DNA from 4 places in the Paenibacillus sp. FSL H8-0079 genome. Region 3 is predicted to be linked to each of the others. Evidence: riboswitches for the same ligand, from Rfam matches in the RefSeq annotation. Region 3 holds a riboswitch; each other region holds the start of a gene.
What was found. Region 3 has a riboswitch for thiamine pyrophosphate ahead of MHI06_RS04440 (ABC transporter ATP-binding protein). Riboswitches for the same ligand answer to the same signal wherever they lie in the genome.

Region 1: another riboswitch for thiamine pyrophosphate. It lies ahead of MHI06_RS02100 (ABC transporter substrate-binding protein); the one in region 3 lies ahead of MHI06_RS04440 (ABC transporter ATP-binding protein).
Region 2: another riboswitch for thiamine pyrophosphate. It lies ahead of thiC (phosphomethylpyrimidine synthase ThiC); the one in region 3 lies ahead of MHI06_RS04440 (ABC transporter ATP-binding protein).
Region 4: another riboswitch for thiamine pyrophosphate. It lies ahead of MHI06_RS17105 (thiamine phosphate synthase); the one in region 3 lies ahead of MHI06_RS04440 (ABC transporter ATP-binding protein).

Annotation. Positions count from the first base shown of each region.
Region 1 covers NZ_CP150300.1:436,396-444,426, reverse strand. Annotated here, with positions in the region: gene MHI06_RS02125 (Ig-like domain-containing protein) at 1-389, opposite strand, end outside; gene serS (serine--tRNA ligase) at 880-2,178, opposite strand; gene MHI06_RS02115 (MFS transporter) at 2,567-3,802, shown strand; gene MHI06_RS02110 (hypothetical protein) at 4,210-4,695, opposite strand; gene MHI06_RS02105 (VOC family protein) at 4,929-5,315, shown strand; TPP riboswitch at 5,476-5,588, shown strand; gene MHI06_RS02100 (ABC transporter substrate-binding protein) at 5,897-6,937, shown strand; gene MHI06_RS02095 (thiamine-binding protein) at 7,201-7,491, shown strand; gene MHI06_RS02090 (ABC transporter permease) at 7,491-8,031, shown strand, end outside.
Region 2 covers NZ_CP150300.1:685,260-693,290, forward strand. Annotated here, with positions in the region: gene MHI06_RS03205 (Fe-Mn family superoxide dismutase) at 1-7, opposite strand, end outside; gene MHI06_RS03210 (alpha/beta hydrolase) at 212-1,237, opposite strand; gene MHI06_RS03215 (IclR family transcriptional regulator) at 1,597-2,340, shown strand; TPP riboswitch at 2,489-2,602, shown strand; gene thiC (phosphomethylpyrimidine synthase ThiC) at 3,025-4,809, shown strand; gene MHI06_RS03225 (aspartate/glutamate racemase family protein) at 5,146-5,841, opposite strand; gene MHI06_RS03230 (hypothetical protein) at 6,019-6,186, opposite strand; gene MHI06_RS03235 (IS110 family transposase) at 6,678-7,856, opposite strand.
Region 3 covers NZ_CP150300.1:991,948-999,978, reverse strand. Annotated here, with positions in the region: gene MHI06_RS04450 (DUF5695 domain-containing protein) at 1-1,044, opposite strand, end outside; gene MHI06_RS04445 (beta-L-arabinofuranosidase domain-containing protein) at 1,132-3,120, opposite strand; TPP riboswitch at 3,326-3,428, shown strand; gene MHI06_RS04440 (ABC transporter ATP-binding protein) at 3,587-4,354, shown strand; gene MHI06_RS04435 (ABC transporter permease) at 4,341-5,171, shown strand; gene MHI06_RS04430 (ABC transporter substrate-binding protein) at 5,334-6,407, shown strand; gene thiM (hydroxyethylthiazole kinase) at 6,921-7,733, shown strand; gene thiD (bifunctional hydroxymethylpyrimidine kinase/phosphomethylpyrimidine kinase) at 7,730-8,031, shown strand, end outside.
Region 4 covers NZ_CP150300.1:3,851,552-3,859,582, reverse strand. Annotated here, with positions in the region: gene MHI06_RS17130 (hypothetical protein) at 1-429, shown strand, start outside; gene MHI06_RS17125 (hypothetical protein) at 446-844, shown strand; gene MHI06_RS17120 (hypothetical protein) at 841-1,392, shown strand; gene MHI06_RS17115 (hypothetical protein) at 1,379-2,362, shown strand; gene MHI06_RS17110 (ABC-F family ATP-binding cassette domain-containing protein) at 2,500-4,050, shown strand; TPP riboswitch at 4,126-4,235, shown strand; gene MHI06_RS17105 (thiamine phosphate synthase) at 4,464-5,126, shown strand; gene thiO (glycine oxidase ThiO) at 5,141-6,310, shown strand; gene thiS (sulfur carrier protein ThiS) at 6,307-6,510, shown strand; gene MHI06_RS17090 (thiazole synthase) at 6,513-7,280, shown strand; gene MHI06_RS17085 (ThiF family adenylyltransferase) at 7,277-8,031, shown strand, end outside.

The DNA of each region.
Region 1 (8,031 bases), 560 kb from region 3:
CTGTAAGAGTTCGGTGAAGCTTTGATGCTTTTGATCTTCTCCTGTACCTGCACAACCAACTGAGCTTTAGCCCCGTCTACCTCTGCATAAATGGTTGCTTCGCCCGCGGCCACAGCCTTGACTTTGCCTTTCACCATCGTGGCAACTGTTGCGTTACTGGTAGACCATGTTACGCCTTCGGTAACATCCTGTTTGTTATCAAAACCTTCTACCGTTGCCATCACCTGAAGCGTAGCCGTTTCGGAGACGCTCATCTTCTGCGGACTGCTGTTGGTTATTTCAATCGATGTCACGTCACCGGTAGCCGCCAAAGCCAACGAAGGGACCAGTACGGTTAATGCCATAATTAGAGCAAGTGTGCCTCGAAGCGCCAGTTTGATTCTACTCATTTCTATCTCCATCTCCCATAATCCAATATTTTACTTCTATTATATTATATCGGATATGAATTGCATAAAGTTGAATAACGTAAGTGGGAGTCTTGGAACAATTCATAATTTTCATTGTATAATATGGGAAGGTCGCGTATCCACCAAGATTCGTCCTGAAGACGAAATGGTTCTATTGATGAAAACAGCCCGCAATCGTTTCAAAAAAGCCCTTGAATCTGGACAAATTGAAATCATTAACGAGCGTGAATGGAAGCTGCGTTGACAATTAAAGAAATAATTTTATTTACTTACATAAACGAAGAAATTTGTGATCAAGGAAGTAAGCTATATCTTAGGTCCAAGCACTTACCGGATCAGTTCAGCACAACATAGTAGGAGATCGGTTCGTTAAATAGTGTTACCGTTGAAAAAGGGATGTCCATCGTCACATGCAACATGACGTGTGGAACATCCCCTTTTTGAATTACTAGAGCTTTAACTAACCTCTCTACTTCACTTCATCCTGCTCTGGCAAAATCAAGCTCTCGGCCCCGCCCATATAGGGCCGCAGGGCTGCCGGAATGCGAATGCTTCCATCCTCCTGCTGATGATTCTCAAGCAAAGGAATCAGGATACGCGGCGATGCTACCGCCGTATTATTCAAGGTGTGACAGTAGGCCAACTTGCCTTCGGCATCCAGGCAACGAATGTTCGAACGGCGAGCCTGAAAATCATGCAGATTCGACGACGAATGCGTTTCTCCATAGGCACCGCGGCTTGGCATCCAGGTCTCGATGTCATACTGTTTGTACGTTTTCTGCGACATATCACCGGTACATACAGCGACAACACGATACGGCAGTTCCAGTAATTGCAGCAATTCCTCGGCGTGTCCCGTAATCTCTTGCAGCATGCGCTCCGATTCTTCCGCATCAGGGGCACAGAGGATTACCTGCTCGACTTTGGCAAATTGGTGCACACGGTACAACCCACGTACATCACGTCCGCCGGAGCCAACCTCACTGCGGAAACAAGTCGATACCGCAGCCAGTTTCACTGGCTCTGCAACATCAACAATCTCATCCGCATAATACGAAACCAGCGGCACTTCAGAAGTCCCCACCAGCCACTTGTTCTCCCCTTCGAGTTCATAGACCTGATCTCGACCGGTTGGGAAGAATCCGGTGTTCACCAATGCATCCTCCCTGACCATCAGCGGTACCTCCATTGGTGTAAACCCATGCTTCAGCAGCAGATCAAGCGCAAGTTGCTGTACAGCCCGATGCAGTAGCAAGCCAGCACCTTTCAATACATAGCTTCGCGTCCCGCCAATCTTAACTCCACGGGGAATATCGATGAGATCGTGCAATTCCCCAAGTTGGACGTGATCTTTGGTGTTATACTCGAACGTTGGCACCTCTCCCACACGTCGTAGCTCTACATTGTCTGCGTCCGACAAGCCATTGGGGGTATCCGGGGACACGATATTGGGTACCAGCCATTGCAGCTTGGTTACTTCCTCCTGCACAGGGGCAAGCCTAGCTTCCACGTGTTCCAACTGTTCATTGAGCTGTTTCACCTGTGCCCGCAAACCCTCGGCCTGTTCCCGATTCCCGGCTTGCATGAGTCTGCCAATGTCCGCGGATAACGTATTGCGCAGTCTGCGCCCTTCTTCCGATTCCTGCAAAAGTGCTCTGCGTTCTTCATCCCGCTCCAGCAATGTACGAATGTTGATCTTGATTTTTTTCCCGTCCGCTGCGGCCTGAACCTCTTCTGCATGTGCCCGAATCCATTTCATTTCTAACATGGTCACCGTCTCCTTTGGCTGTAAAAATGCAAAGAGCGCCCTCATCCCTTGGGACGAGGAGCGCTCTGCTCGCGGTGCCACCCAACTTGCTGAATCAGGATATCCTGCTTCCAGCCTCTTGGTCCGCGATAACGGGCGGTTCCGGTTAACTTGGGGAAATATCGCTCCCCTGGCGAAAACGCCTCCGAGTTGGATGCTCTTCAACGGCATGGTCCGATCTGTAATTGTTGTGTCTCAGTATATACGATCGTCAGACCAAATTGCAACCTTCTGTATCGATCAGGAATTCATGGCACAACTTGACATGTCCTGTTATGATAGACTTTGTCTCCATGATTACGCTTTATTCTGATTCTCAATTTATGTATATAAGTAGAAGGAGTTCGTTATGAAAAAATTACTGTGGATCGGATGTCTGTCCTATTTCCTGATTGGACTGGCACACGTTGTACTCGGTTCCATTCTACCGGTTGCACTTGAACATTACGGCAAAGATTATAGCCAAGGCGGAACGCTGATCTTCGCTCAATTTGCCGGATTCCTAGGTGGTGTATTGTTATCCCCATGGCTGAACAGACGTTTCGGTAAACGGGGAGGTCTGTTAATCGCCACAGGGTTGCTCTGTATTGCAGAATTATCCTACATGCTGTTGCCACCATGGGGCTGGATGTTCGTCATCGCACCCGCAGCCGGCTTTGGATTCGGAATGGTTGAAGCTGTCATTGGCACCATTATCATCGCTGCAATCAAAGACAATACGGCCGTTGCCATGAGTCGACTGGAAGTGTTATTCGGAATCGGGGCGATGGTCATGCCGCTCATTGCCAGTGGTCTGATTGCTGCCGGATACTGGCGCCTTTCCTTTCTCGTTGTTGCGATCTGCGCAGCACTAACCTTTATATTCTGGGCGAAAGGATCATTCGGTGAGCTAGACCAGGTGCTGGATCGACGAGGTTCAAATCATGCTTCGGTACATACGCACTCTGCTGGAACATCGGGTGAGATGCACACCGCACCTGCCAGTTCATCCGGCCCAACCTATCGCGGACGTAACCTGACTCTGCTAGTACTATTCGTCCTGTTCTTCTTCCTATACGTTGGCACGGAGATGAGTCTTGCGAACTTCATGCCAGCGATCCTGATTGAGAAAATGAACATGAAGGAAGCCGGAGCAGCGCTTAGCGTCACCTGTTTCTGGATTGCCATGTCTGTGGGAAGACTCTTCGCCGGGTATATCGCAGAGAAATTCCAATACCGCGTCTATGTCCTGTACAGTTGTCTCGCATCTGTTCTCTTATTAATGGTATTTCCATTTACAAACCAAATCTGGTCTGCATTTCTCATTATCTTACTGCTTGGACTTGCGATGTCAGGCATTTTCTCCATTGCCCTTGTCTTCGCCAGTAAACTGCTGCCAGGAACCGAAGAATCCACGCCCAGCATTTTGATTGCCTCAGGTGGAGTTGGCGGTGCCATTCTACCTTTGACGACGGGATGGAGTCTTGATCATTTGGAGGTTAATCAGTCTGCATGGATGCTTGCCATCTTTGCAGTTGGCCTACTTGTCATTAGTGTGATCACGTATCAATGGCAGAACAAACATGTGGCCGATCCAGCAACTTAACGTTATGCGTCGAGGCAGTCCTAAGAATTAGAATTACCTATTAAAGAAATCGAGATGTCCGCTGTCATGACTTGACGGTGGACATTTTTTTGTAGCGTTATTCTGTTCTAACGAACCTAGCACAAGTTGTTCGCATCCATTTCTGCATGTTTGAAATCTAACGAATCCTAGAGACTTTATTGTTAGGTAGTTATCAAAATTTAAGGTCTCGTTGCAGTTTTTTTGCATAATAACGCCGCTGAGATTCGTTAGATTTTTCATTCCCTAAAAACTGGCCTAATAAGGTGTTCTTGATTCGTTAACGCTATAATACGATTTATTCATTTGCACAAGATTGCCCAGGAAATACTTTCTCGAATGCGAGACATTGCTGAACACCTTAGAAACCAACATGCCTTATTCCATTTTTAAGACACGACGACAGTAGCCTTTTCCCTAATGAATTTACCGAATACATACCGCACGAGTGGTCCCAGAATAATTAACTGATATGGAAGCGCCAGGCTGAAGTTACGAGCGATCGTATGAAGGTACGTATGGAATATGGAACCCCCACTTAACTGATTCGCAAGATAAGCCGAAATCATCCCATACAAGGACATGATCAGAACCATGCCAATCACCATGAAAAATGACATGGCGAGCACACCAAGAATCTTGTTGGACTTGTCAAAGGGCAAGGAGAATGCAATCTTTCTCGCCACAGAGCCAACAATGAAAGACTCCACCAAAAACGCGATGACAAAACATAATATGAATTGAAGCAGTATCTCAAGCGGGGACATCTTGCCGAGTAACCCACTGTGCCATAGATTGAAGAACATCATGACCACGACCATCCCTGTACACATCATTAATCCGAAAATAATTTGTTCCTTCTTGCTTGTTGGCAATTCTCTCATCCTCTCTGTTTACTTTGACAATTATAGAGATCATGGATACCCCCACATAAGTGAACGTTCTGTGAACTACATAATCATTGGATGGTTACTACAGCTCAATTTCACACGTGCATATATCAATAATCCCCACTTGACAACTAGGTTTTATAAATCTATCATACTCCTTATTATGTAAGGGAAATATTGGCCGAATACATTCACGGATCATAAGGGGGATTACTTCGATGAGTTTTCAAAAGCGCATCGACCACGTCGGCATTGCCGTTCGTGATCTGGATACTACACTCCGTTTCTATACGGAGGTTGTTGGACTGGAACTGAAAGACCGGGTAACGCATACAAACGGCGTCATTCAGCTTGCCTTTCTCGGCTTCAATGGCAGCAATGAGACTGAAATAGAGTTAATTCAAGGGTACAGCGACAAGCTGCCTGCCGAAGGAACTGTGCACCATTTTGCCATCCATGTGGATGACCTTGATTCTGAGTACAAACGCATCCAAGCCACCGAAGCCGAATTTATCGATGGAGAAATCATTACACTGCCTAACGGTTACCGTTATTTCTTCATCTATGGTCCGGAGAAAGAATGGATCGAATTCTTCCAACGTTAAGTACATCAGCTAGAGCGTGAACAATTAGGACGGTTCAATAGTAACCTGTGTAATTCCTTTGATGGATGGCATGCTCCACTCGACCGCACGCTATCCAGTTCCTGACTGGACACGTTCCACCCACTGGCCTATAATAACACCTAGTAATGCCCGTAACTTCATAGTTTCCCAGGGGAGTCGGAATTGGCCGGCTGAGAGTGTATCCCACCAAGATACTAACCCTTAGACCTGATCTGGATCATGCCAGCGTAGGAATCGGAGTATATCGAAATGGCACAGCCCTATGGCTGCACGCCACCTCTCTAACGCCTGCACGCGTCCCGGAATACGGGGCGCTTTTTTTGTTACTATCAGAAGTATAAGTTTGGAAGCATCACCTTCCTGATATGGCAAGAAAAACTGCCGCTAAACGCGGTCTGGCTTCCTTGAATGACATCGATGGACGTTTTACTTACGTTCAAAAATAACGTCATCCAGATCTCAACTGGTATAAATCTGTCGATTTATGCAAGATGATTGGATATGAAGCCAAGGAGTACACCGTGCCAATCGGCCGGACATACCGAAGGAGAGAATCAAACATGAATTGGCGTAAAACAATGGGACTGTTGCTCTTATGCGTACTACTGGTGACGGTAGCCGCATGTGGCGGCAAAGAAGCTGCCCCGGCAGCACAGAACGGCAACACCAATACGGAAAGCAGCAACGAAGGTGACACTTTCGCCCTGAAAGATATTAAAGTGGTGCTCGACTGGACACCGAATACGAATCATACCGGCCTGTATGCGGCCGTGGATCAAGGTTTTTACAAGGCCGCAGGCTTGAATGTTGAGATTGTTCAACCAGGTGCCGGTGGCGCAGATACGATGGTTGCATCGAATGAAGTGCCTTTTGGTGTAAGCTATCAGGAGAGTGTAACTCAAGCCCGCACACAGGGTGTCCCACTCGTCTCCATTGCAGCAGTTATTCAGCATAATACATCCGGGTTCGCTGCTCCGGCGGATCGGAATATCAAATCGCCGAAAGATTTTGAAGGTAAAACCTATGGCGGTTGGGGTTCCCCAGTGGAAGAAGCCGTGATGCAATCCATTATGGAAGGCGAAGGCGCCGATGTATCCAAAGTAAAAAACATTAACATGGGTGACGCTGACTTTTTCACTGCAGTAAAACGGGACATTGATTTCGCGTGGATTTTCTACGCTTGGACAGGTATTGAAGCCGAACTGCGCGGGGAACCGATCGACATGTTATACGTGAAAGATTATTCAGATGCACTGGATTATTACACGCCTGTCCTCGTGACAAACGAACAGACGATTCAGAACGACCCTGAGCTGGTGAAAGCATTCCTGAAAGCCACTTCCGAAGGGTATCAATATGCGATTGATCATCCCGAAGACGCAGCGAACATTCTGATCAAAGCTGTACCGGATCTGGACAAGGAATTGGTACTAGCAAGCCAGAAGTGGCTCAGTCCCAAGTACACAGATGACGCCCCACGCTGGGGAGAACAAAAACAGGAAGTGTGGCAGAACTACACCGACTGGATGTTTAGCAAAAAACTGCTGGATGAACAGATCGATGTGAGCAAAGCATATACGAACGAGTTTTTACCCCAATAAAATTCTCATATAAAACGAACTTAATATTTACACGAGGACGGAGAGGACAGAAATAACGTAAAAAAGCGAAGCGGTCTCCTAAAAGCTTTCTGAAAGAAAGCTGCATCGGAAGCATACGCTATCACCGGATTTTCCCTTTAGAGAAAGGGAATCAAAAAAAATCTGGGGATAACAGCGATCGGAAGAGGGTACTGCAATCGAAGTTATAAGTGTAAATCTGGTTCAATTCATGCAATTTATCACGAAAGGAGCCGTGATCTCTCATGGCAAGCACATTACTTAGCATTCAAGTTATTCCGAAAACGCCAAATGGCGAGAACTCTTACCCTTACGTAGATCGCGCCATTGAAGTTATTCAGCAATCTGGCCTGAAGTATCAGGTGAACGCGCTCGACACCACGATGGAGGGGGAACTGGAGGAACTGCTGGAGGTTGTCCGTAAAATGCACGAGGTACTCGTGGAGGCTGGCAGCCCAAGCATCATCTCCCAGATCAAGATTGCCCATAGCCCTTCTGGCTTCAGCATGGATACCCTGACGGAGAAATATCGCTAATGCATGCCTATTTCAAAAGCGTATGGCCGCCCATTGTGGCGGTTATTCTCTTTATAGCAATATGGCAGGGAGCCGTCTCCCTATTCCATATTGAGAAATGGATGCTGCCCGCACCGTCCGATATCGCCCGCGAAGCGGCAACACAGGCCGAGCGACTTGTCATGCACGCCTCTGCTACCATTCAATTAACGCTGATCGGATTCGCTGCTGGCACCGCGGTTGGATTACTGATTGCTATGGTGCTGCATTTGGTCCCTTTTCTCAAGTCAGCCCTGTATCCTTTACTTATTCTTAGTCAAAATATTCCGACCATCGCGCTCGCGCCGCTCCTGTTAATCTGGTTCGGATTCGGGCTGTTGCCCAAACTGATTACCATCATCCTCGTCTGCTTCTTCCCCGTTGCGGTGGCGGCCATGGATGGCCTGACACGTACTGACGCGGCCATGATGAACTATATGCGCATGGCTGGTGCCAAGCGTCGTCATATCTTCTGGAAGCTGGAGCTCCCCCATGCCCTGCCATCCGTGTTCTCCGGTGTCA
Region 2 (8,031 bases), 310 kb from region 3:
AGTTCATGTACGTTAGACCTCCTTCAGATGAAATTCAAAATGCAAAATAGTTCATACAGGTAACCTAATCCGACAAATGATCTATGCGTTCAGACCGTCTGTTCATGCGTCCCAAGAGTATATTCCGATAGTCTGTTGTCCTATGAGTGCAAAAAAAAAAGAGCCCCTGAGGGCTCTGGAATTAACGAAAAGTTCGATGATTGAAATTTGGTTATTGTCCACTATTCGTGTTTTGCACATCGTCACTGCTTGTCTTCGTTACATGACTCAGGAATGTAGAGACACGACGAAGGTATTCTTTCGGATGCTCCCGGAAAATAAGTTCATGATGCGCGTCCTGGACAATCCATACATCCGAGTACGGATTAGTCTGATTGGCAGCGAGCTGCTCTGCAATCGGGTAAGGTGCCTTCTCGTCCTCCGTACCATGAATGAAGAAGATCGGGAACGGATAGTCCTCTTTTTTCACTTCCTGATAAGGGATCTGTTGCAATCCGGTACCATTCAGAACAGGGAACAACAGTTTCATAATCTCCAGTGTAGGCTGACGCGGAAGATCGATCTGGTTGTGAATGTTGTGGTACAGCGTATCTGGCTCCAGCAGGAACGCACTGTCCAGAATCATTGCATCCACTTCCTTCGTAATAAGTCCCGTTTGTAACGCTGTACCGGCACCCATCGAGAAGCCCCAGACAACCAGTTCCTGTGCACCACGTTGCTTGGCGAACTGGATCGCGCCCAGCAATTGCTGTGACTCAGCTTTGCCACCTGTGGCTACAGCTTTGTTCACCTGTGAGGCGAAGCCATAATCGAACATGACCACGTTGAACCCGAGTTGATGGGCATAATGTGCCAGGTCATACATGGGTACCCATGTTTCTTCACGATTGGCACCATAGCCGTGACTGAAAATAATCGTTTTGCTCGCGGCATTGTCAGCAGGAATATACCATCCTTGCATCGTTCGACTGCCATCTGCTGCCGGGAACGTGATGTCTTCATACTTCATGTTCTTGGCTTGCATCGGATTGGAGAAGACGGGTGCTACCGTTGGATTGGATAATACCCATGCGATATAACCATGCAGTGCAATAAAACAAAACAGTAGAAAAAATACAACGGAGAGCAGCAACGCTACGATAATATGTTTGAACCGAATCAGCCTCGGTGATAGCGAAGAGGGCAGATCGGACACTTTTGTTTGCAGCGGGGCTTCGCTCTGGGATGTTGGATACATGAATGCCCCTCCTTTGAAGTTCAGTTGAAGATAACAACGACATGAAAAGAGAATTGCGTCTATTTCAGAGCCTGCTTCAGAGCGATATCTTAATGTAATGTATCTTTATCGTATGTTCCAATATAGTCAAAGTCAATTGATTGAGGGCATTTGTTACGCAATTGTTATATAGTTCTTAAGATATATGGGTAACATTACCTTAGTGTGTAAATTACAGGGGATTAAGTCTTATAAAAAGGAAAAATTTACACTATAACCTCTTCGGGTATTGGCTCTTTTTGGTTTACAGATGAGACCGTTTCTCATATAATTTATGTAACCAAGTTTCATGTGATGAAACATGAGGAGGGCATTATGCCATGGAAGATCGAAAGTTAACCGTCCGGGCTGTGGAACGGGCGCTGGATATATTATTATGTTTTACCACACGCAGTGATCTTGGACTCACCGAGATTGCCAGCCAGATTGGCTTGCACAAAAGTACAGTGCACCGCCTGATGGCGACGCTGGAGGATCGAGGGTTTGTCATCCGGGATGCGGCAACGGAGAAGTACCGACTTGGCATCCGAATATGGGAGTTATCCGCTCATATGTCCCGAAGTGATGATCCGGCTATTCTACTGCTGCCTGCGATGGAGCGACTGAGAGATCGATTGGGGGAGACGGTAAGTCTGTACCTGCGTGATGGCAGTGAACGGATTCGTATTCAGGCTGTGCAAAGTGATCAGGCGATCCGCCGTGTCGCTCCCGTAGGCGTTAGACTCCCGTTGTCTGTCGGGGCTTCCAGCAAAGTCTTGATGGCTTTTGCCACGGACGAGGATCGTGAAGAACTGATGAACGGACCAGAATGGCCGGTGTTTATTGATCCGGCGGTGTATTTGGCACAGATGGGAGACATCCGGGATAACGGATATGCCACGAGTTACGAGGAACGTGAGCCGGGAGCTGCCGCAGTATCGGTACCGATTATGGATCGTAGAGGTAATATTGCAGCTGCCCTCTCGGTCTCAGGGCCTGTCAGTCGACTCTCGCAGGAGACATTGCATGAATACGCACCTGTGTTGAAGGATGCAGCTACGCAAATGGGACTCATGTTATCCTGATGTTGAGGTAAGGTTTTTCTCCAATGGAGTTGGTCATTTGGAATATAAAGGTTGTTTTTATGTTCCGGTTGCGCTACTCTGTTATGGACGGCCCAGCGGGGCCAGCTTCATTGAATATGAACTGCGGCGTGTGTATGCCGTAACTTGTTAACGTTACTGGGGGAGTCCGAATTGTCCGGACTGAGACGGAATCGCATGAGATTCCGGACCCTTTGCACCTGATCTGGATCATACCAGCGTAGGGAAGTAATCGGCGATATGACCACAACCACCACATGATGTGACCCTTGTAGAGCTCCGTTAAGGAGCTGCATAAAGGTGCATTATTGGTGTTGGACATTAAAAGTCGGTTCCTTCGGGGACCGGCTTTTTTATATACAGGGAACAGGCGATATAGCACGTACTCCAGGGACTTCTTTTTCAATAATCTGCGAAAGTGGGCTTGGATGAAGAGAGAAGTCACCATAGATCCATGATCTGTGGTAACCTCCGTTCTGTTGTTAACTGTACATGAATGATGTCTCCTCTGGTCTGGTGTAGGATCGCTCTTTCTTCTCTGCATTGCGCATGATTTGGAACAGGTACGTAACCAAGCTAATGATGATACCAACCAAACCAAGCGAATGTACACTAAGGAGGAGACAAGGGAACATGAGTACAGGAAATCAAACGGGACAACAAGCGATGGAACAGGAACATAATGGTCAGCCGGTGGAAAAAGAAATAGGAGCGGCCGGACGGGTTCAGCCCTTTCCCGGTAGCCGCAAAGTCTACATTCAGGGCTCACGGCCGGACATTGCTGTACCGGAGCGTGAGATAGCCCTTCATGACACGAATACTCCCCAAGGGGTGGAGCATAACGAACCGCTGCGTGTCTACGATACGAGCGGCCCGATGACCGATCCCGCATTTCATGTGGATATCCGTGCAGGTCTGCCATCCCTGCGCACTCGCTGGATCACAGAGCGGGGCGATGTCGAGGCTTATCAGGGACGCACAGTTAAACCGGAGGATAACGGACTGAAGGCTGGTGGGAAGAGAGCGGGAGCCGAGGAGTACCCTGGATTACGCGGCAAACCGCTGCGGGCACAGATCGGACGTTGCGTGACCCAGATGCACTACGCGAGGCAGGGAGTCATTACGGCAGAGATGGAATTCGCCGCAATTCGTGAAGGCGTGGAACCGGAATTTGTGCGGCAGGAGCTGGCGAGTGGACGGGCCATTCTGCCATCGAACATCAATCATCCAGAGAGTGAGCCGATGTTGATCGGTCGTCATTTTCACGTGAAGATCAATGCCAACATAGGTAACTCTGCCGTATCTTCCTCCATTGAGGAAGAGGTGGAGAAGATGACTTGGGCGGTACGCTGGGGATCGGATACCGTGATGGATCTGTCCACAGGCAAAGACATTCATACCACCCGGGAATGGATCATCCGCAATTCACCTGTGCCGATTGGCACGGTGCCGCTGTATCAGGCGCTGGAGAAGGTGAATGGCGAAGCGGAAGCGCTGACCTGGGAGTTGTACCGTGACACGCTCATTGAGCAGGCAGAGCAGGGCGTGGACTACTTTACGATTCATGCAGGCGTGCTGCTACGTTATATCCCGATGACCGCCAAGCGAATGACAGGCATTGTGTCTCGAGGCGGGTCCATTATGGCGGCATGGTGCCTTGCGCATCATCAGGAGAATTTTTTGTACACCCATTTTGAAGAAATCTGCGAGATTATGAAAAGGTATGATGTGGCATTTTCACTGGGAGATGGACTCCGTCCAGGTAGTATCTACGATGCCAACGATGAAGCACAGATGGCGGAACTGGCTACGCTTGGGGAACTGACGCAGATCGCGTGGAAGCATGATGTACAGGTGATGATCGAAGGTCCGGGGCATGTGCCGATGCATAAGATCAAGGAGAATGTGGACTTGCAGATGGAGATCTGTAAAGAAGCACCCTTCTACACACTTGGGCCGCTAACGACCGACATTGCGCCAGGGTACGATCACATCACGTCCGCCATTGGGGCGGCCATGATTGGCTGGTTCGGCACGTCCATGCTCTGTTATGTTACGCCAAAAGAACATTTGGGCCTGCCCAACAAGGATGATGTGCGGGAAGGAGTTATCGCCTACAAGATCGCAGCTCATGCCGCCGATCTGGCAAAAGGTCATCCACGTGCTCAACGCCGCGATGACGCATTGTCCAAGGCACGCTTCGAATTCCGTTGGCGTGACCAGTTCAATCTGTCGCTGGATCCGGAACGTGCGCTGTCCTACCATGATGAGACGCTGCCAGCAGAAGGGGCCAAGGAAGCTCATTTCTGCTCCATGTGCGGACCGAAGTTCTGTAGCATGCGCATTACGCAGGACATTCGTGCCTTTGCCGCGGACAAAGGATTGTCTGATCATGAGGCTGTAGCAGCGGGCATGCAGGAAAAGGCCGAGGAATATCGAACACGTTCCTAGGCGTCACTACAGCGTAAGCTGGGCAGTCTGAAATAGAGATAAAGCCGTCTCTCTCTGTCATTGCAGAGAAGAACGGCTTTTTTGATTCTGTGACATGAGTTTATTTTAAACTAGGCTAGTGCTCTCCATGTTCTTCAGAATTAGCTTTATGATTGTTCTGGGTCCATATCTTATACAGAATGCCTGCGATAACAAATAGGAGGGCGTCACTGAGTTTAGGAGCTCCTCCATATAGAAATGCAGAGCAGGCAAAACCCACTATAAACAGTACAATAATATAGAGGAAACGCATATTAGTTCACCTCGTTAATGAATGGTGTTAGTCAGTAAGTGATTTCATTGCGGAGCCAAGCCCAAATTCTTCTCCAAATACGCCGCAAGCAATGCCAGCGGGCTATGAATCGCAATTCCCGTGTCTAACGTAACCTGTGCAGCTGCGGGAGCCATAGAGAGCTGGGCTGCAACTAGCCTTTTACCGGGATACTGTTCAGCAATCTGTTGTAAGCCTTCACGTACCGCTTCGAGGTACCCTTTCTGATCTCCACGCATAATCAACTCAAATGTCCCAGGGATGCACACCGCTTCCGTCTGAGATACCTTGGCAACGTGTAATTGCCCACTCTCATCCTCATGCTGTTGCTGTAACGCCTGATTCACCCGTGCCATCGTTCCTTCAACGGTTGCCGGGTTGGTGAACACGATGATGAACTCTCCCGGTACTCTCCGCATTTCCTGCAATAGCGGATCATCTATGCCAATCACCGGCACGGGGACCTGTTTGGCTTCCTGCTCCAATACTGTCGCAAATAGGGTGCAAGTGACCAGAATGGCATCGGCATGACACTCAGCGATCCATTGGAGCGTCTGGGCTACCTTCTCATGAATAACGGCATCGGAAAAGTCAGCATCATGTTTAAGACGATCCAGACCTGGATCGACGTAATGGACCAATTCTATATCATATTGAGCAAGCGTCTCTTCAATCAATGCGATGTTGGAATAATGAGCGTGAAAACAACCAATGGTGATCATGTGATAAGTCCCCTTTTACAGTTCGGATATGTCATGGATCTCGTAGATATTTAAACCATTATAGAAACATGACTGAGGACTGTACAGTCGTTTATTGCTCAACGCCAATAACCGCCATTCCGCCAAGCTGCGGAAAGACGGTTGATAACCGGACTCGAATACGGTCAGGTGTCCATTTTATCGAAGGGAAGGAGAAGCATTCTTCTTCGCCATTTTTTGCTGTAAAATTTCATGAAAGGATAGACCTTGAGTGTTCTCATTCTCCTTTTTAGGAGCAGTGGTCGCCGTGTTGCGCGGATATTGGTGGTGGTACGGGATCATTTGCTGAATAGGCATGCGGATCATCTTGGTTCCTCCTTTGATGCATTTTTTGAATTATGTATTTCGACTGGTGATATTGCCAGGTGCGCATATAGGTACATATGACTTGTTAGACGAAATAGATGACTTTAGAATGTAATTCCAATTGGATTGTAGTGATTTTACCCGGTTTTAAGGAGATGTAAACGTTTTTAGGGAAATTCAGGAGGAAAGGACCTGATATGAGAGGTTTGATATGGGAGGATCGAATTGGTTGTTATGTGAATAGTCCCAATTTTAAGGAAGTCAATGGTACCCGCATATGAGGCATATTGTCTGGTTGAATGATGCAAAGCATGCTAACTAACTTGGTACCATGGTCGGGTTGTTTCGATGGTAATGTAGTTCCGGATATAACAAAAACCAGCTAATGTTTGTCAAGCATTTCTGGTTGGATGAGTTCTCTTTTCGTGATATACTTTTTCCGACCAACACGAATAACCTCCACGGCTATGGAGGTTTTGGTTAAATATGGATTACACTTGGTAGGGCTGGCTCTTCTGCAAGATGGCGAAAATGTGATGCAACAGCTTGTTCGCGCAGGCAATTACGGCCACCTTGCAGGGCTTGCCCTCTTTTCTTTTTTTATCGTAGTACGACCGGATTCTTGCATTGGCATTCTTTCGCATTCCGCATTGCACCGCTAAATACAGTGAACGTCTAAGCCTTTTCGAGCCTCTTTTCGTGATTCGTGTACTGGTCGCTGTGAACTTTCCCGAACTGAAAATCCCTGGGTCAAGGCCTGCAAACGCCACAAGTTGCTTCGCATCACTAAACTGTTTTACATCACCTAGTTCAGCTACAATGGCTGCGGCCAGTTTCGTTCCAATCCCCGGAATACTTTTCACCAGTTCAACCTCGGGCAGACCTTTCGCCATGTCCTCCATTTGCTTTTCAAGCTCCTCCAGCTGTCGGATCATCGTCAATAATAAAGAGACCATTCCGAGCAGTGCCTTGCTTTGAGATGGGCTACGCCGAGTTTCTCCCCATTCACCCACTATTGCCTCCAGTTTTTTGGCTTTTTCATTGACCCATCTCTTGGAATGGGATCGTCCCGAATTTCCCTGAATGACTTCATTCCAATTCGTCACACTTCCCTCCAAACAATGAGACAGCACCGTCAATGATGTTGTTGAAAACACATTGTAAAATATCTGCTCATACGCCGGAAACACTTGCTCCAGCAAGGCTCTGCTGTTCAGCTTCGCCTGCACAAAGATTCCCGTGACAAACTCATGCTGCCGAGTCAAATGCTGTAGCTCTGTAAACATCTCATCCCAATTTCGATGCGGCTTCACGTCGCCGCGATAGTACATCTCTGCCAGATGCCAAGCATCTGCAGCATCTGTTTTAACTTTGCGTAACTGCGTTCCCTTGGCTCGCTTGGATTGCAAGGGATTCACAATGTAGTAGGTGTAGCCACTCCGATTTAGACAGGATACCAAAGCACGATGATAATGTCCCGTCGCTTCCAAAACGACCACTGGAGCAACACCTGTTTCGACTTGAAGCGCGCCTAACATCTCCGTAAATTGTTCGAACCCACTCGCTCCATGCGCAATGACTACTGCTTTACCAACGGGCTCATTTCGTTTTCGAAATGCCTGTACCACACTTGAACCTTTAGCGACATCTACACCGACAACAGGTTCCATGTCCTCACTCCTTATCTTTCGTTTCGCCGGTCCTTTCCACGATGGTTCCAAACCCATAGCTTCGCTTGTTATACGGGGTCAACTGCCCCTACCAGCCCAAACATGGTCTTTTGGAGGTCGTGGGAGAACTGTTTTTGTTACGAGGTCCAAGCCCCTAAAGCCGCCACGTTCTCCC
Region 3 (8,031 bases):
AGGCTTGCTTTCCTTTAACGGTACAACCGTTCCATTCGCATATTGCACTTTGGTGATGGTCTTGGACGTACGCAGATCCACCTTCGCTTTCTGATTGGTCGGCACGATCATGCCTGGAACTACGGTTACATCAATAAGTCCCGCGTTATACAGTGCATTCTTCGCTGCATGTTCGTCCGCAACAGCCAGGAACTTGAATCCGTACGTCTTCGACTGGCCTGCTTCCAGAACCAGGCTCGTATTTGGCAGATATCCCCGGTTGGTGGATTTGATCACGTTGGAATGGATATAGAAGACGTTGAGTCCTTCAATCCATTTGCCTTCATTTGCCGGATTCCAGGCCCACTTACTACCCGGATGTTCCTCATTACGCCAACGATCCTGGTACTCGAATCCTGCTCCGGTCGTTGCATCCGGAATCAGCATCAGATAAGAACCAATGCCGCTTGGACGGCTGGCCGTAATATAGGAGCTGTTATTACCAACAAACGAGTGTGTAACAACCCTTGTCTCATAGATTGCATCACCGTAGGTCCACTGTTCATTGAATGGCAAGGGCAGACCCAAATCGCCAATCTCCAGCTTCTGGCCGCTCGTATTCTGCACTTCAATCTTCCACAGAATGGAGCCATCCGTCTGGGTGGTATAGGTCTCGATCACTTTGAAATTGCGAATCCCCTGGGCATTCGATGCATTGGCATACGTCACCGTCACCTGATTACCGGAATTCGTGATAGTCCGACCATCTGCCGACAGATTGGTCCAGGCTTTGGTCCACGCCCCACCATTCAGTCGGTACGTGAACATCAGTTCACCAAGCCACTGGTGGTCTGCTGTATTTTGTTCTGGCGCAACGGTTGCATTCATAACGTATTCCGTCGGAAAAGCATCGCCCTTGATCTTAATGGAAGAGATTTCGCCATGATTTCCCGTCTGAAGAATGAGCTTGTCGGTGGACAACTCGTGGGCATACGTTTGATCCGTAGCAAATACAAGCGCAGCCGCCAGGGATAACACTGCGGTCAACATCATTTTAAACCTCATGAACTTGGCCTCCTCTTATGGATTCATCGTTAACGTTCACAGGCAGGTACACGACTTATAACCGTTCTTCATTTTGCCGTCTTAACTTCAGCCCCTCTGAATCACCTCCTCTCCGTCTTGTTGTTGTCCCTCCCCGTCCCACTCTCGAACCCAGACACTCATTTCGCCCTCTTCCCGATTGGCCCAGGTAAAATAGGGAACGAATCGCAGCGTCACGGCCTGAGATTCCCGTTTCACATCACTGCGGTATAATTGCATCGCACCATTCTCATGCGAGACGATTCTCCTTGCCTCCACGGTAAGATCAGGAACACCCAGCACATTCACTCCCCCACTATTCACCTCAAAATCCGCTGATGCTGGTAATTGAATACGATATAATCCTGCACCGTTATCCATTTCTTCAAGGCAGTACATGAAGGGTCCTCGCTGAATGGCAACTTTACCAAACGTATCTCGGATGTGATCATGTCCTCTCATGCGTAATACCTCCATGGGAAACCGTAACCTGATCTCATCTCCGGCTTGCCAGCATCGTTGTACTTTCATGTAACCGCATTCAATTATGGTGTTGTCTACATCTGCCTTTTCTCCGTTAATCCACAACTCCGGAGATACACACCAATCCGGTTTTCGTAATGCCATTGTGAATCCTGCTTCCTCCCCGGAAACAGACTCGATCCGAATCACCGCTTCTCCGTTGGAGGTATAGGTCGAGTTCATATTCACGGAAATGTCCGTACAATTCAGCGCAAACCCGGCTTCGCCGCCGATATACAATTGCACATACAGTGTCGATGCAGCCTCATCTGCTGTATACACATATTGATCCAGTGAAGCTAGCAACCTTGCAATATTAGGTGGACAGCAGGCACAACCGAACCATCCCTGCCGACGTGTCCGCACATGTGCATAATTGGGATTGACCTTGTGCAGCTCCGGATCGGCTTCGAGCGGATTCACATAGAAGAAACGTTGTCCATCCAATGACATACCACTGATCACGGTATTGTACAGTGCTCGCTCTAACACATCCGCATACTTGCTATCCGGCTTGATCTGAAACATGCGTTTTGCCCAAAAAATCAATCCAATCGACGCACAAGTCTCCGCATATGCGGTATCTCCCGGCAGGTCGTAATCCCCTGTGAATGCCTCTTCTTTTGCGGATGAACCGATGCTGCCGGTAATGTACATTCTCTTGTTGGCCGTATTGTTCCATAATCGCTCACATGCTTCTTTCAACGACTCATCGCCCGACTCTGCCGCTACGTCTGCCACTGCAGCACACATATACACCAAGCGAACCGCATGACCTTCGGCTGTATTCTGCGCTCGAATCGGAAGGTGAGACTGAGAGTAGGCATGACGGTGAACCATATCCAGCTCTCCAAAATGCACCGTACGCTCCCGCTTCTCCCACTCCTCCACAAAATAGTGTGGACTGCTCCCCCGCTGCTCCAGAAAATAACGGCTCAGATTAAGATAGCTCTCTTCCCCTGTGATCTGATACAGCTTGAACAGGGCCAGCTCAACCTCCTGATGCCCATCATAGCCGGGCAGTTGTCCCGGTTCTGTACCGAATACCGTTCCAATGTGATCGGCCAGACGAGTGACCACGTCCAGCAGATTACGCTTACCCGTTGCCTCATAATAAGCAACACCCGCTTCGATCATATGACCTGCACAGTACAGCTCGTGGCATTCCGCGAGATTCGTCCAGCGTGCTCCCGGTTCCTTTAGTGTGAAGTAGGTATTCAAGTAACCGTCAGCTTGTTGAGCCTTAGCAATGGTCTCGATGACCCTATCCACAATGCGTTCCAGTTCCAGATCTGGTTGGGCTGCAAGCAGGTATGACGCAGCTTCGATCCACTTGGCTACATCACTGTCCTGAAATACCATGCCATAGTGCTCTCCCTCTTCTTCACCCGCAGCAATGCGAAAATTACGGATGGCCCGGCTGGGTTCAGCCCCCTCGATGCGATCATTTAGCGCCTCCCATTGATAGGGGACAACCACGGTCCGCACCAGATCAACATAATGGGACCAGAATGGATCTTTTATTTTATTTCTCATTGGAACCTCTCCTTGTTCTATTCAATATCCTCATTTTACAAATCATTACAGGTCGATGAAATCATCATTTCCAACTGGAATTTGTATGATTACAACCTCACTCTCAGGATCTGACTCCACGCTCATCTCAAGAAATCCATCATGCTGCCTCTTTACAGTTCATGTTCAAGTGATATATGCTGAACACACAACTGCATATCTTGAACTTTTGCACTAGGGGAGCCCTGCGGCTGAGACGAATATGACTATTCGGACCCTTTGAACCTGATCTGGATCATACCAGCGGAGGGAAGTGGAGCGGCCTTTTAGTAAGCGGAATTTTTTCATGTATGTGAAGATAAATTGCGGATTTAACTTACAGACCCACTCATTTCTCCGGAAATGGGTGGGTCTTTTTTGTTTCTTTTGCAGAGTACAGGATGCCGTTGTTATTCCTGCAGTCTGGCATTAAGGGGGTGAGGATCAGATGACCAACCATGTAACCATTGAGAACGTTAGCTTCGCTTTTCCAGGAAAAAAGGATTCACCCTTACTCGCCAATGTGTCGCTTCAGGTTCAACAAGGCGAATTCGTCTCGCTCATCGGCTCTAGCGGATCAGGTAAAAGCACGCTATTCAAGCTGCTTGCAGGCTTGCATGAGCCCACCATCGGTACCATAGATATTGCTGATGTACCGCAAGGACAACGGCTCGGACGAGTCGCCTATATGCCGCAGAAAGATCTGCTGTTATCCTGGCGTACCGTCATGGAGAACTGCATGCTGCCTGCCGAGCTTGCACGAGGCCGACAGGACAATGACAAACTACGAGCCGATATCATCGCAGGATTGGCAAGGTTCGGCCTGTCGGGTTATGAACAGGCCTATCCGGATGAGTTATCCGGCGGCATGCGGCAGCGGGTGGCACTGCTGCGTACCTTGCTTACAGGCGGGCAGCTCATGTTGCTGGATGAACCCTTCGGTGCACTCGACGCTTTAACCAAACGAGAAATGCATCGCTGGTTGTTGGAGCTGTGGGAGGACTTTGGACAAACCGTGCTGTTCATTACACATGACATCGAAGAAGCCCTGCTGTTAAGTGACCGTATCATTCTGTTAACTCCAGGGGGGCAAGGTCAGCAGTTGCGGGAGATGACGGTTCCTTTACCACGCCCAAGGCATTCGGACATGATCTACGAACCGGCTCTCGTGCAGATGAGACGACAACTGGAGGAACAATTGCATGCAAAGCGATAGAGGCGAGGTTAGCGTCTGGACGTGGTGTTCGAAGTGGATGTCGAAGTCCTTTTCCCAATATGGTTTGTTTATTCTGCTCATGCTCTCTTTACTGGCGATCTGGGAAACGATTGTGCGTATGGGATGGGTGCCCTCCTTCATCATTCCTGCACCCACGGCCATTGCAAGCTCACTAATTGAGCATCGCCGTCTGCTGCTGACCATACATCTGCCTGCTACCTTTATGGAGGTTCTTGTTGGTTTTGGCTTGTCCATAGTGACCGGAATTATGCTGGCGACAGGCATGCATATGAACCGATCGATTGAAAAGGCCTTGTATCCCTTCATCGTGATCAGTCAGACCATCCCGCTGATTGCCTTGTCACCCGTTTTCATCCTGTGGTTTGGTTACACGCTGTGGAGCAAAGTCGCGGTGGTGTTCCTGATCGCGTTCTTCCCCATTGTGGTCAGTACCTATGATGGACTCCGCCAAGGCGATCCGGAGCAGCGTGAACTGCTGCTCACCATGGGCGCCAGCAAGTGGGATATTTTTCGCAAACTCCAGGTTCCACTGGCACTTCCCTCTTTTTTCTCGGGGCTAAAGATGTCTGTGGTGTACTGCGTGGTTGGTGCAACGATTGGCGAATGGCTTGGTGGCAGCAAAGGTCTCGGATACTTCAGCCGCCGCATGTCCAGCAACATGAACACGGATGCGATGTTTGCCGCTATTGTACTGTTATCCCTGCTGGGTATCGTTTTGTTTGTACTGATTGCCTGGCTAGAGAAACGGTTTAGCATCCAGCGTCATCGTCATGAAGGCAAAAGAAAAGTTGAATAATCTTCGAGAGAAACTTGATTTAAGTATAGGAATTACGGTTTCCAAAACATACTTACGTACAATTTCAGCAGCAAACTTTAATCAGTACATTGTTACATTGTCCGTTAACATGCTGCTGTCCATTTTCTACAAATTAAAACGATGAAATGAGGAACTCCAATTATGAATACCAAGCGCATATACTCCCTGCTTCCCATCATGCTCATAAGCCTGTTGCTGGTCGTTAGCGGATGCAGCACCACAGACAATAGCCAAAATACGCCAACAACAGATTCAGCAACCAATGCACAGCAAATAAATTTGTCTGCAACCGAACCAGAATCAGATGCCAAAGATAAACTGTCCATCATGCTCGATTGGTACCCGAATGCAGTACACTCCTTCATCTATGTTGCTCAGGAAAAAGGATACTTCGCAGACCAAGGTCTGGATGTCGAAATTCAGATGCCTGCGGATACCAATGATTCACTCAAACTTGTTGCTGCCGGAAAAATTGATCTGGCCCTAAGCTACCAGCCCCAAATTTTGCTCGCTCGTGGGGAGAACATTCCTGTACGTTCCATTGCTGCTGTTGTTCGGCACCCACTTGTGCATCTGTTGACCGAAGCGAATGGCAGCGTGAGTTCACCTAAAGATCTTGAAGGAAAAACTGTCGGCTATTCCTCCATTCCTCTGTACCAAGCGATGGTACGTACGATGATCAGCCACGATGGCGGCATTCCCGACAACATGAATCTGGTCGACGTTGGGTTCGATCTGATTCCTTCGCTGGCTTCCGGACAGGCGGATGCGATTATGGGTGGTTTTATTAACCATGAGCAATTGATTTTGGAGAAAGAAGGACATGCCATGAAATCAATTAACCCCGTCGATTATGGTGTGCCTGATTATTATGAATTGGTCCTGACCGCGAGTGAAGCTGGCATTGAAGCGAGAAAAGACCAACTTACCCAGTTCGTCAAAGCGGTCCAGGAAGGACAGAAATATGTAACGGAGCATCCAGAAGAAGCCTTGAATATTCTGCTCGCTCATGAGAATGAAACCTCTCCACTTGACCCGGAGATCGAAACCAAAAGCCTGGCGATTCTACTGCCACTCATGAATGAAGAAGGTCAACCGTTTGGCCGGCAGGAAATGGAATCGTGGGAGAATGTACGTGCATGGCTCGTTGAAAAGGATTTGATTCCTGAATCGGTGAAAGCCGAGGATGCTTTTATTACTCTGCACGGAGAGTAAGTAAAGGAGAGCAAAGACAATCAAGACAAAGTGACTGAAGTTCCTTACATTTCAAAAGGAGGACCTGACAGCCAAATAAGACGTCCTGTGTTCTTTAGAAACATCGTCTGACCAGTCGTACCCCAATCATGCCCCAATCAGTTGGGTATCGACCAGCCTAGACTTCAAGACACTGGTTGGATGCTAACATCCATCATACTATCTCTTGCCTGAGTTTGGAGAAATTCACTCTGTTCACTTTCTGTATTTTGTATCGTTTCGTTTTTTATTGGTTCGCTAGATATCGATCAGAATGATTCAATTTGTCTATATCCAGTTCCAAAAATACATTTTAGTGAGTTATGAAATTGATTTAGATTTTACGTTTCTGCTTTTCCCGCATTAATGCATCTGGCTGTTGTTAGACTCTGCGCCCCAACTCAACAAGGCAACTCATATCCTATTATTCTGTTGAGTGACTCCAGATATCGGACTTCCGCCGATCGGGTTACTTCAAAACAAGGAGGAAATTATATGTCTTATCTGGAACGTGTTCGTACGCAAAATCCGCTGGTACACAATATCACTAACCTTGTCGTGGCTCCCTTCACAGCCAATGGTCTGCTTGCACTCGGTGCGTCCCCTTTTATGGCCTATGCTCACGAAGAGGTCGCTGATGTCGCCAAGATGTCAGGAGCTGTAGTACTCAACATTGGTACACTCGATGACAAAGTCGTTCAGGCGATCCGACTTGCAGGTCAATCGGCTAATATACATCATGTACCTGTGGTGCTTGATCCCGTCGGCGCAGGGGCAACCACCTATCGGACGGAAACCGTGCAGATGCTCGTTCGTGAACTTCGTCTCACGGTACTGCGCGGCAATGTGGCGGAAGTCGCTAATGTCATCGGTGAGAGCTGGAGCATCAAAGGTGTCGACGCAGGATCAGGTGAAGGTGACCGGATTGGAATTGCTGAGCGGGCAGCACAACAACTTGGCTGTGTCGTGGTCATTACGGGAAAAGAGGATATCATTACTGATGGACAATCCACATTCCTCACGAGTAATGGTCATGCCCTGCTCACTCAGGTCACAGGTGCTGGCTGTCTGCTCAGTTCAGTGATTGGTGCTTTTACAGCCATAGCGGAATCAGGAGCCGATCTTCTAGGCAGTGTTGTTGAAGCGCTAGCGTTTTATGGTGTAGCAGCTGAACTGGCGGCAGAGCGGACAGCTCATCAGGGGCCGGGCAGCTTCCAGATTGAATTGTTGAATCAACTGGCACAAGTAACACCAGACCTCTTGGAAGAACGCGCACAGATCCGTCAGATCCGTGGAGGTGCAGTATGAGTATTGCTCAAGCGCTAACCATTGCAGGCTCCGATAACGGGGGCGGCGCAGGCATTCAGGCCGATCTGAAAACATTCCAAGAACTTGGTGTATACGGCATGACCGTTATCACCGCTATTGCTGCCCAAAATACAACAGGTGTGCAGGGCGTTTTTCCCATCCCTTACGATGGCATTGCCCAGCAATTGGACTCGACCGGCGAAGACTTTCAACCAACCGCAACGAAGACCGGCATGTTATATAGTGCCGAGATTATTCGTCTAGTGGCTGAGAAATGGCAGCAATACCGTTGGGCTAA
Region 4 (8,031 bases), 2.9 Mb from region 3:
TTGATCACAATTGTAGTTCTATTGTTTATTTCGGCTCAGGAGGCAACCAAGACGGCCCAGAACAATTTTGCTGATATCCAAACCGAGTTGTCCCAGGCTGCATTTACGGTATATGACGGAACAACGATCAGTGGATCACAGGTTACCAATGCGCTGCGTAAATACGCGGACAAGGATCAGTTCGGTATTCAAGTTATTACAGGTAAAAATAAAGCGGGTCAATGGTATGGCAATCAATTGAACATTTCACAGGATCTCAATAATGCGGACTACGGCTCGGTTATTGCACCTGACGATAAAGTGGGGATTATTAACCAGACCATGAGTGAAAAAGATAATCAATATGTCAATCCAAGTGGTAAATTCAAAGCCATTATCGTAAAAGACCGTTCCAACGTGGTAAGAGGGCTGATCTTCCAGCAATCCTGACAGGAGTTGGTTTCACATGTCCCAGAATACCCAGCATCTTATGTTGTTTTGTACGGCGGTTGTCCTGTTTGTGACAGCCTGCCTGTACGGGCAACAGAATGTTAAGATTTTATCAGTGGCTTTGAACGACAGAGTACAGACAACAGCAGGTATGGAAGGTCGGCTGACAACAACACTGCATACCACCAAACCTGATCAGTATAGTGGTGCAGAAGTGTTGCATACCGTGAGGCAGATGACAGGTACAGGCATTCCTGTGGAGGTAGATGGGACTTCGTATGTGATCGATCCTCTTGTTAGCAAAACAGCGACAATTCCTGTCCAGCTCGATGCCACCTACAGTCCTGAGTTTATACGAAATGAAACTGGAGAACTGCTCAAGATTGTTTTTTGGAAGGAGGCCAGTGTGAATTGATTAATGCCGCATCCAAGCTATTCGCCGTATTGCTCGCAGTCCTTCTGCTCTATGTGTATCCAGCTGCTGAAACAGCGGATCGGCAGGATGATATAGCACGTATGACGGCGGTTCAGAATGTAACACGTTTTGTCGATGCTGTTCGAACGAAAGGATATATTTCACCTCGAATGTTGGCTGAGTTTGAGGTGAAACTGACCCAGACGGGCAATGTGTATGAGGTGTCGATGGAACATTTACATAAGAAATACGTACCTCACTATACAGATCCGATGGACAATAATAGTTTTACCGGGACCTATGAGGTAGTGCAGGATGGATATTATGCAGCTCAGATTCGAGAAAGACTTTTCCCATCCTCAGGTGTGATACCGGTTGATGATCCTGGCCGAAGATATACGTTGACGACAGGGGATTTTTTCACCGTGACTCTCCAAAATACAAATCGTACACCTTCCATGCTTATTCGTGAATGGTTGAGTAGTACGGCTCAGGCTTCAGCGGTATTTGTCACATACGGAGGTATGGTCCTTAATGAAGATTACTGAGCTATCCATTGTATTCGTACTGATCTTCTTCCCGCTCTTCTGGATCATCTCACTCCATACCCAAGATGCCGAAGAGGCTCAATATCTTGCACATCGATACAGATCTGCACTTCAAACCGCAGTCATGGATGCAGGTGCGGTCATGCATCAGAATGAGAAACAAAATGATGAAGCAGGTTATGATTCAACCAAGTTTGTTAAAGCGGACAAGGAGCTTGCCTTGTTGACATTTACTCAGACGCTGGCTTTGAATATGGGGATTCAGGATGATCCTGCAGCTATTCGAAACATGTTTAATTACATTCCTGCCGTAGTTATTCTGGATTACGACGGCTTTTATATGTTGTCCACAGAAACAGAGTTGACAGGTAACCGTGAAGATTCTTTCCGGCAAGTGTGGAGCCCCAAGAAACCTTATACATACTCAGATTCAAATGGTAGCAGTATTAACTTTACACTGGACGATTACGTATATGCCTATGACGCAAATGCAGGGAAATGGGTTGAGGGATTTCAAAAAGAACTCGCTGCTAGCACTCAAATTCCTTTACTTCAGAATACCAGCGTATTTGAGCAAGTTAGACGAAGCCGAATTGTAAGCACTGTGCAGGATGATCTGGCTGATGTGATTAACCGTCATAATGAGTTTGCCAGAAAGAACGGTATATCCTATACGTTTACGATGCCCCTGATTGCGCAGGAAGATTGGTATAACTCCATTAACGATACAGGGATTATGGCCTTTATCCAGGGTATAGGTGTGGGTGATCAGAAGATCAACAATTATGCGATTGGTGGAGGCAGACTAGTGAAGAAAACGGCCATTGTAGGTGGGATAGATCCTTTAACGGGTATCAAGTACTACTATCCCTCCACATGTGGTAATGGTTACCGTGCCGAAGAGGTGTTCACAGACGCAAGACAAGCAGCTGCACAAGGTTATTTCGAATATAACTGCTCTAATCGGTAGCGTAGCCTGAATGACAAAATCATGGAAGAGGTTCCTGTTATGTTTACATTACTTTCAGAAAAGACGGGACCTGTGCTAGAATAGGGTTTCGGAACAATAACAAAAGTAATGTTAATAGATAGGAGCAACCTCATCTTATGAGTTTATTGTCAGTAGAGAACGTGAGTCACAATTTTGGAGATCGCACGTTATTTAAAAATGTATCGTTTCGCTTACTTGCCGGAGAGCGCGTAGGACTTGTGGGTGCCAATGGTGTAGGTAAATCCACACTAATGAACATCCTTACCGGTAAATTGCTTAAAGACAGTGGAAAAGTCGAATGGACACCTAAGGTCCGTTATGGATATCTGGATCAGCACACGAAGCTTACGCCAGGCAAAACCATCCGTGACGTGCTTAAGGATGCATTCCTTCCGTTGCTTGAATTGGAAAAAGAAATGATGAATATTACGGACCAGATGGCAGATGCAGATCCAGATAAGCTGGAGCAGTTGCTGGAAGAGATGGGCGATATTCAGGAACAACTGGAACAGGGCGATTTTTATCTGATTGACGTAAAAGTGGAAGAGATGGCCAATGGTCTTGGTTTGTCTGCAATTGGCCTTGATCGAGATGTCGCAGCTCTAAGTGGTGGACAACGTACGAAGGTGCTTCTTGCCAAGCTTCTGCTCGAGAAACCTACAGCTCTATTGCTGGATGAGCCGACCAACTATTTGGACGTAGAGCACATTGAATGGTTGTCGCGTTACCTGAAGGACTACCCTCATGCGTTTCTTCTAATCTCCCATGATACGGAATTCATGAATGAAGTCGTAAATGTCATTTATCATTTGGAATTTGCCAAATTAACGCGATATGCAGCGAACTATAACAAGTTCCTGGAGATGGCGGATATGAATAAAGCCCAGCATATTGATGCGTACGAGAAGCAGCAAGAGTACATCAAGAAGCAGGAAGATTTCATTCAGCGTAATAAGGCACGTGCTTCAACTTCAGGTCGAGCGAAGAGCCGGGAGAAGCAGCTGGACAGGATTGAACGTATTGATCGTCCAGATGAGGCGGCCAAACCAACGTTCAAATTCAAGGATGCCCGCGCGAGCAGTAAAACGGTCTTTGAGGGTATTGATTTTGAAATTGGATATACGTATCCTTTACTGCCTAAGATGACAATGACGATTGAACGCGGTGAGAAAATTGCCATCGTAGGTTGTAATGGTGTGGGTAAATCGACACTGCTGAAAACCATCCTGGGAAAAATATCTCCACTCAGTGGAAAGACCTTTTTGGGAGATTATCTCGAAACGGCCTATTTTGAGCAGGAAGTTCGTGCTGGAAATATCACACCGATTGAGGATGTGTGGAATGAGTTTTCACATTTGACCCAGAATGAGGTTAGGGGTCATCTCGCTCGCTGTGGGTTGAAAAATGAGCACATTACTCGTCCGCTTAACATGCTGAGTGGTGGAGAACAAGCCAAGGTTCGTTTATGCAAGCTCTTGATGCGTGAAAGTAACTGGATTCTATTCGATGAGCCGACGAACCATCTGGATGTCACAGCTAAAGCTGAGTTGCAGCGTGCCTTGCAAGAATTCAAGGGAACGGTGTTACTGGTATCTCATGAACCTGATTTCTACGAGGGTTGGGTCACGAAAACATGGAATGTTGAAGAATGGTCTGAGAAAAACTAGACAATTCAAGCAACGCTTAATAGAAATGAACGGTGACAAAAAAATCCGTCTATGGTAATATAGGCTACAACTTCATATGAACACTAGGGGGGCCGCACGATGCGGCTGAGATGGAAGAATGCGATTCCGGACCCTTTGCACCTGATCTGGATCATACCAGCGTAGGGAAGTGGCGCGCTCGTTTCAGTGAATGACGTGAGCAAACGGGAATTCGAAAGAATGACAATCGTCTGCTTAGCGAATTGAAACATGCAGTTCTGTGTATAACGTTATGGCTATAAGTTCCATAGCTGTTTTGCACGAAATGAACTGTATGTATCAGTCAGTCATCTGGTCCAATAATTAATACGCAGCCACTCCCCTACGGGAGTGGCTTTTTTGTGTTTTTTTGTAGCATTCATGGATGGAAGGGGATGAACGGTACGGCAATTTCTCATGAACATGTTCACGGATCATTTGAACTGCATGTTGTATCTACGGGGGCTGGAGATCAAGCATCTTTTGTGAAAGCAGCAAAAGACGTCTGGCCATGGGTGGACTATATTCACATACGAGAGAAACAACTCACATGGCAAGAAAAGGTCGGTTGGGCTGAAAGTCTGCGTGGTGTTGGAGTTCCATCTTGCCGGATCGTCATCAATGGCTCAGAGCTGTCCCCACAAAATGAAATTTATGGTGGTGTGCACTGGGGGCAAGAGGCTATACGTAACTACAACAATGATGGCATAAGCAATGTGTACCGACTTCGTCTGGGTGTATCTGTTCATTCAATAGATGAGGCAAAAATCGCTGAAGAACGGGGAGCTGTTTACCTTTTCTTCGGGCATGTCTACGCAACCAGCAGTAAGCCGGATCTTGAACCAAGAGGATTAAATGCTCTTGCTGAAGTGTGCAGGGGTGTCTCCATTCCTGTCATTGCGATCGGGGGCATTGAACCGGGAAATATTCACGCGATTCGCTCCGCAGGGGCACAGGGAGCCGCCGTGATCTCGAATGTATGGGCGAGTGATTCACCGGATCGGGCCGCTGCATCATTAAGGCAGGCTATCGTTGATACAGAAAGTCTGAGCCGCTGAATCAAGGAGATGAGATGATGAAAGAGATCATTACTGATAGACCGAATAAGATTCATGCCGAAACGATTGTTGTAGGCGGAGGCGTTGTTGGATGTGCCATCGCATATGAACTTGCTTCACGTGGCCAGGATGTATTGTTGGTAGAGCGTTCAGCAATCGCGGTAGGAACTTCGTGCGCAGCGGCTGGAATGCTGGCGGCAGATAGTGAGGATTTTGCTCATCCTTTGATGGCTAAGCTTGCCAGGCAGAGCAGGCAGTTACTTCATGAGCAACAGGTGCTAATGACTACTCTCAGCGAGGTAGAGACTGGTCTGCAACGCCATGGATTCCTAACCCCTTTTCGTTCATACAGTGAATTAAGCAGTTATAAGGACAATCGGAGGTCTGCGTTGTCTACTGATGAGGTGTGGTGGGATCGTTACGCTGTGCAGCAGGAGGCATCATGGCTTAACAGAGATACGTATGGAGCCTACTACAGGCCTTACGAGAGTGAAGTTCTTCCAGTCCATCTAACAAAGGCATACGCCAAATGCGCTCAAGCAATGGGAGCGCGGGTAATGGAGGGCATACAGGATATACGCGTGCAAGTAAACGAATACGGGGTGCAAGGAATCACCACATCGATCGGCGAAATGACCTGTAAACATGTCGTTATAGCGGCTGGATTACAGAGTGAAGATTTGATGAGACATGTGAACCTAAGCTTGCCTGTGTGGTCGGTAAAAGGAGAAATAGCCGCCGTGCAGTTCTCAGCTGAACATGCAGGGTACAGACCTGACAGAACGGTGTACGCAGAAGATATCTATATTGTTCCCAAAGCCAATGGAGAGGTTTGGCTCGGGGCAACCAGTCTGCCAGGCAGAACGGATCTGAATGTTTCTGTACAGGGTGTTCAGAAGCTGTTAACAGCGGCTACCCACTGGGTACCTGGGATGAAAGAAGCACAATTTTTGCGAGCGTGGGCAGGCGTAAGGCCGGCAACTCCGGATGGGCTGCCTTATATAGGTGCTTGCGAAAGTATATCCGGGCTGTTTACCGCCTTTGGACATTTCCGTAACGGTATTTTGCTCAGTGCGATAACTGGCAGATTAATCGCTGAATTGCTCGCGGGCAAAAGCTCAGAAGAACTCGGAATTGAGGCGCTGAGCCCTGAGCGATTAAACAGAAAGGGAGTGGTGCATTGAATATCATCGTTAATGGTCAACGGATGGAGATAGAAGACAGATTGAATCGTGTGGATAAACTGCTCCAATCTTTTGACCTACAAGTCAAGACTGTAGTTGTTGAGCTGAACAGGCATATTTTAACGCGTGAGTATCATGAGACGACGGCATTAAGAGAAGGCGATCGAATCGAGATTGTACATTTTGTAGGAGGCGGTTGATGATGTTGAACATTGGGAAATATACGTTTGAGTCCAGATTGTTGCTCGGAACAGGCAAGTTTTCGGATCTGGAAGTGCAAAGTCAGGCTGTGGAAGCATCTGAAACGGAAGTTTTAACCTTTGCTGTTCGTCGTCTGAATCTGGAGGAGCGTAACCAGAAGCATTTCCTGGATACGTTGGATCTGGACCAATACACGCTTCTTCCGAATACAGCTGGGGCTTCCACTGCGGAAGAGGCGGTGCGAATTGCCGAGCTTGCGCGGGCTTCGGGACTTTGTGATATGATAAAAGTCGAAGTCATTGGAGATGGAATTACGTTGCTCCCAGATCCGATTGAAACGTACAAGGCTTGCGAAATTTTGCTTGAAAAGGGCTTCACTGTATTGCCTTATATTTCGGATGATGTCATTCTGGCCAAAAGGCTGCAACTGCTTGGCGTACATGCTGTAATGCCTGGCGCTTCTCCCATCGGAGCTGGCAGAGGCATCATCAATCCCTATAACCTTGAGATCATCATTGAGCAGGCCGTTGTACCTGTAATTGTGGATGCAGGGTTACGCTCCCCCAAAGATGCTGCTTATGCGATGGAACTTGGTGCGGATGGCGTATTGTTGAACACAGCCGTATCTGGATCAAGAGATCCGGTGAGCATGGCTCAAGCGATGCGAATGGGGGTAGAGGCAGGTAGACTGGCATATGAGGCAGGCATGATTCCTGTGAAGCGTTATGCAGCAGCCAGCAGTCCGGTGGAAGGAATGGTTCATACATGATAGATCAACAATCAACATCTTCCGAGCAGGCCGATCGGTATTCCAGACAGGAACGCTACGCGCCGCTGGGCAAGGAAGGTCAGGTCAGATTGAGCGACAGCAGAGTTTTAATCGTTGGTGCTGGTGCACTGGGAACAGGAATCGCAGAAACGTTAGTTCGTTCAGGAGTCGGTCACATCACGATCGTGGATCGTGATTATGTCGAGTGGAGTAATCTGCAGCGACAGCAATTATATGTAGAACAGGATGCAATTGAACGGATGCCGAAGGCGATGGCGGCGGAAAAACGTTTATCTGCCATTAATTCCACGGTTCATGTGCAAGGGAAAGTGTTGGATGTCAGAGTGGATGAATTGGAAGAACTCATTCAGCATGCAGACTTGATTATGGATGCAACGGATAACTTTGATACCCGACTACTCATTAATGATATGGCACAGAAGCACCGTATTCCCTGGATTTATGGTGGATGCGTGGGCAGTTACGGCATTACCTATACGTTTATGCCTGGAGATACGCCCTGTTTAAATTGTTTGCTGGGTGAAGTCCCTTTGGGGGGAGATACCTGTGATACATCTGGCATTATTCCTCAAGCGGTGCAGATGGTAACGGCGAATCAGACCGCAGAGGCGATGAAGTTGCTTAGCGGCAATACGAATGCTTTGAGACGCAAGTTGTTGTCATTTGACGTGTGGAGGAACGAATACATATCCATCAATGTGGATGGTGCGAAAAAGCAAGACTGTCCTTC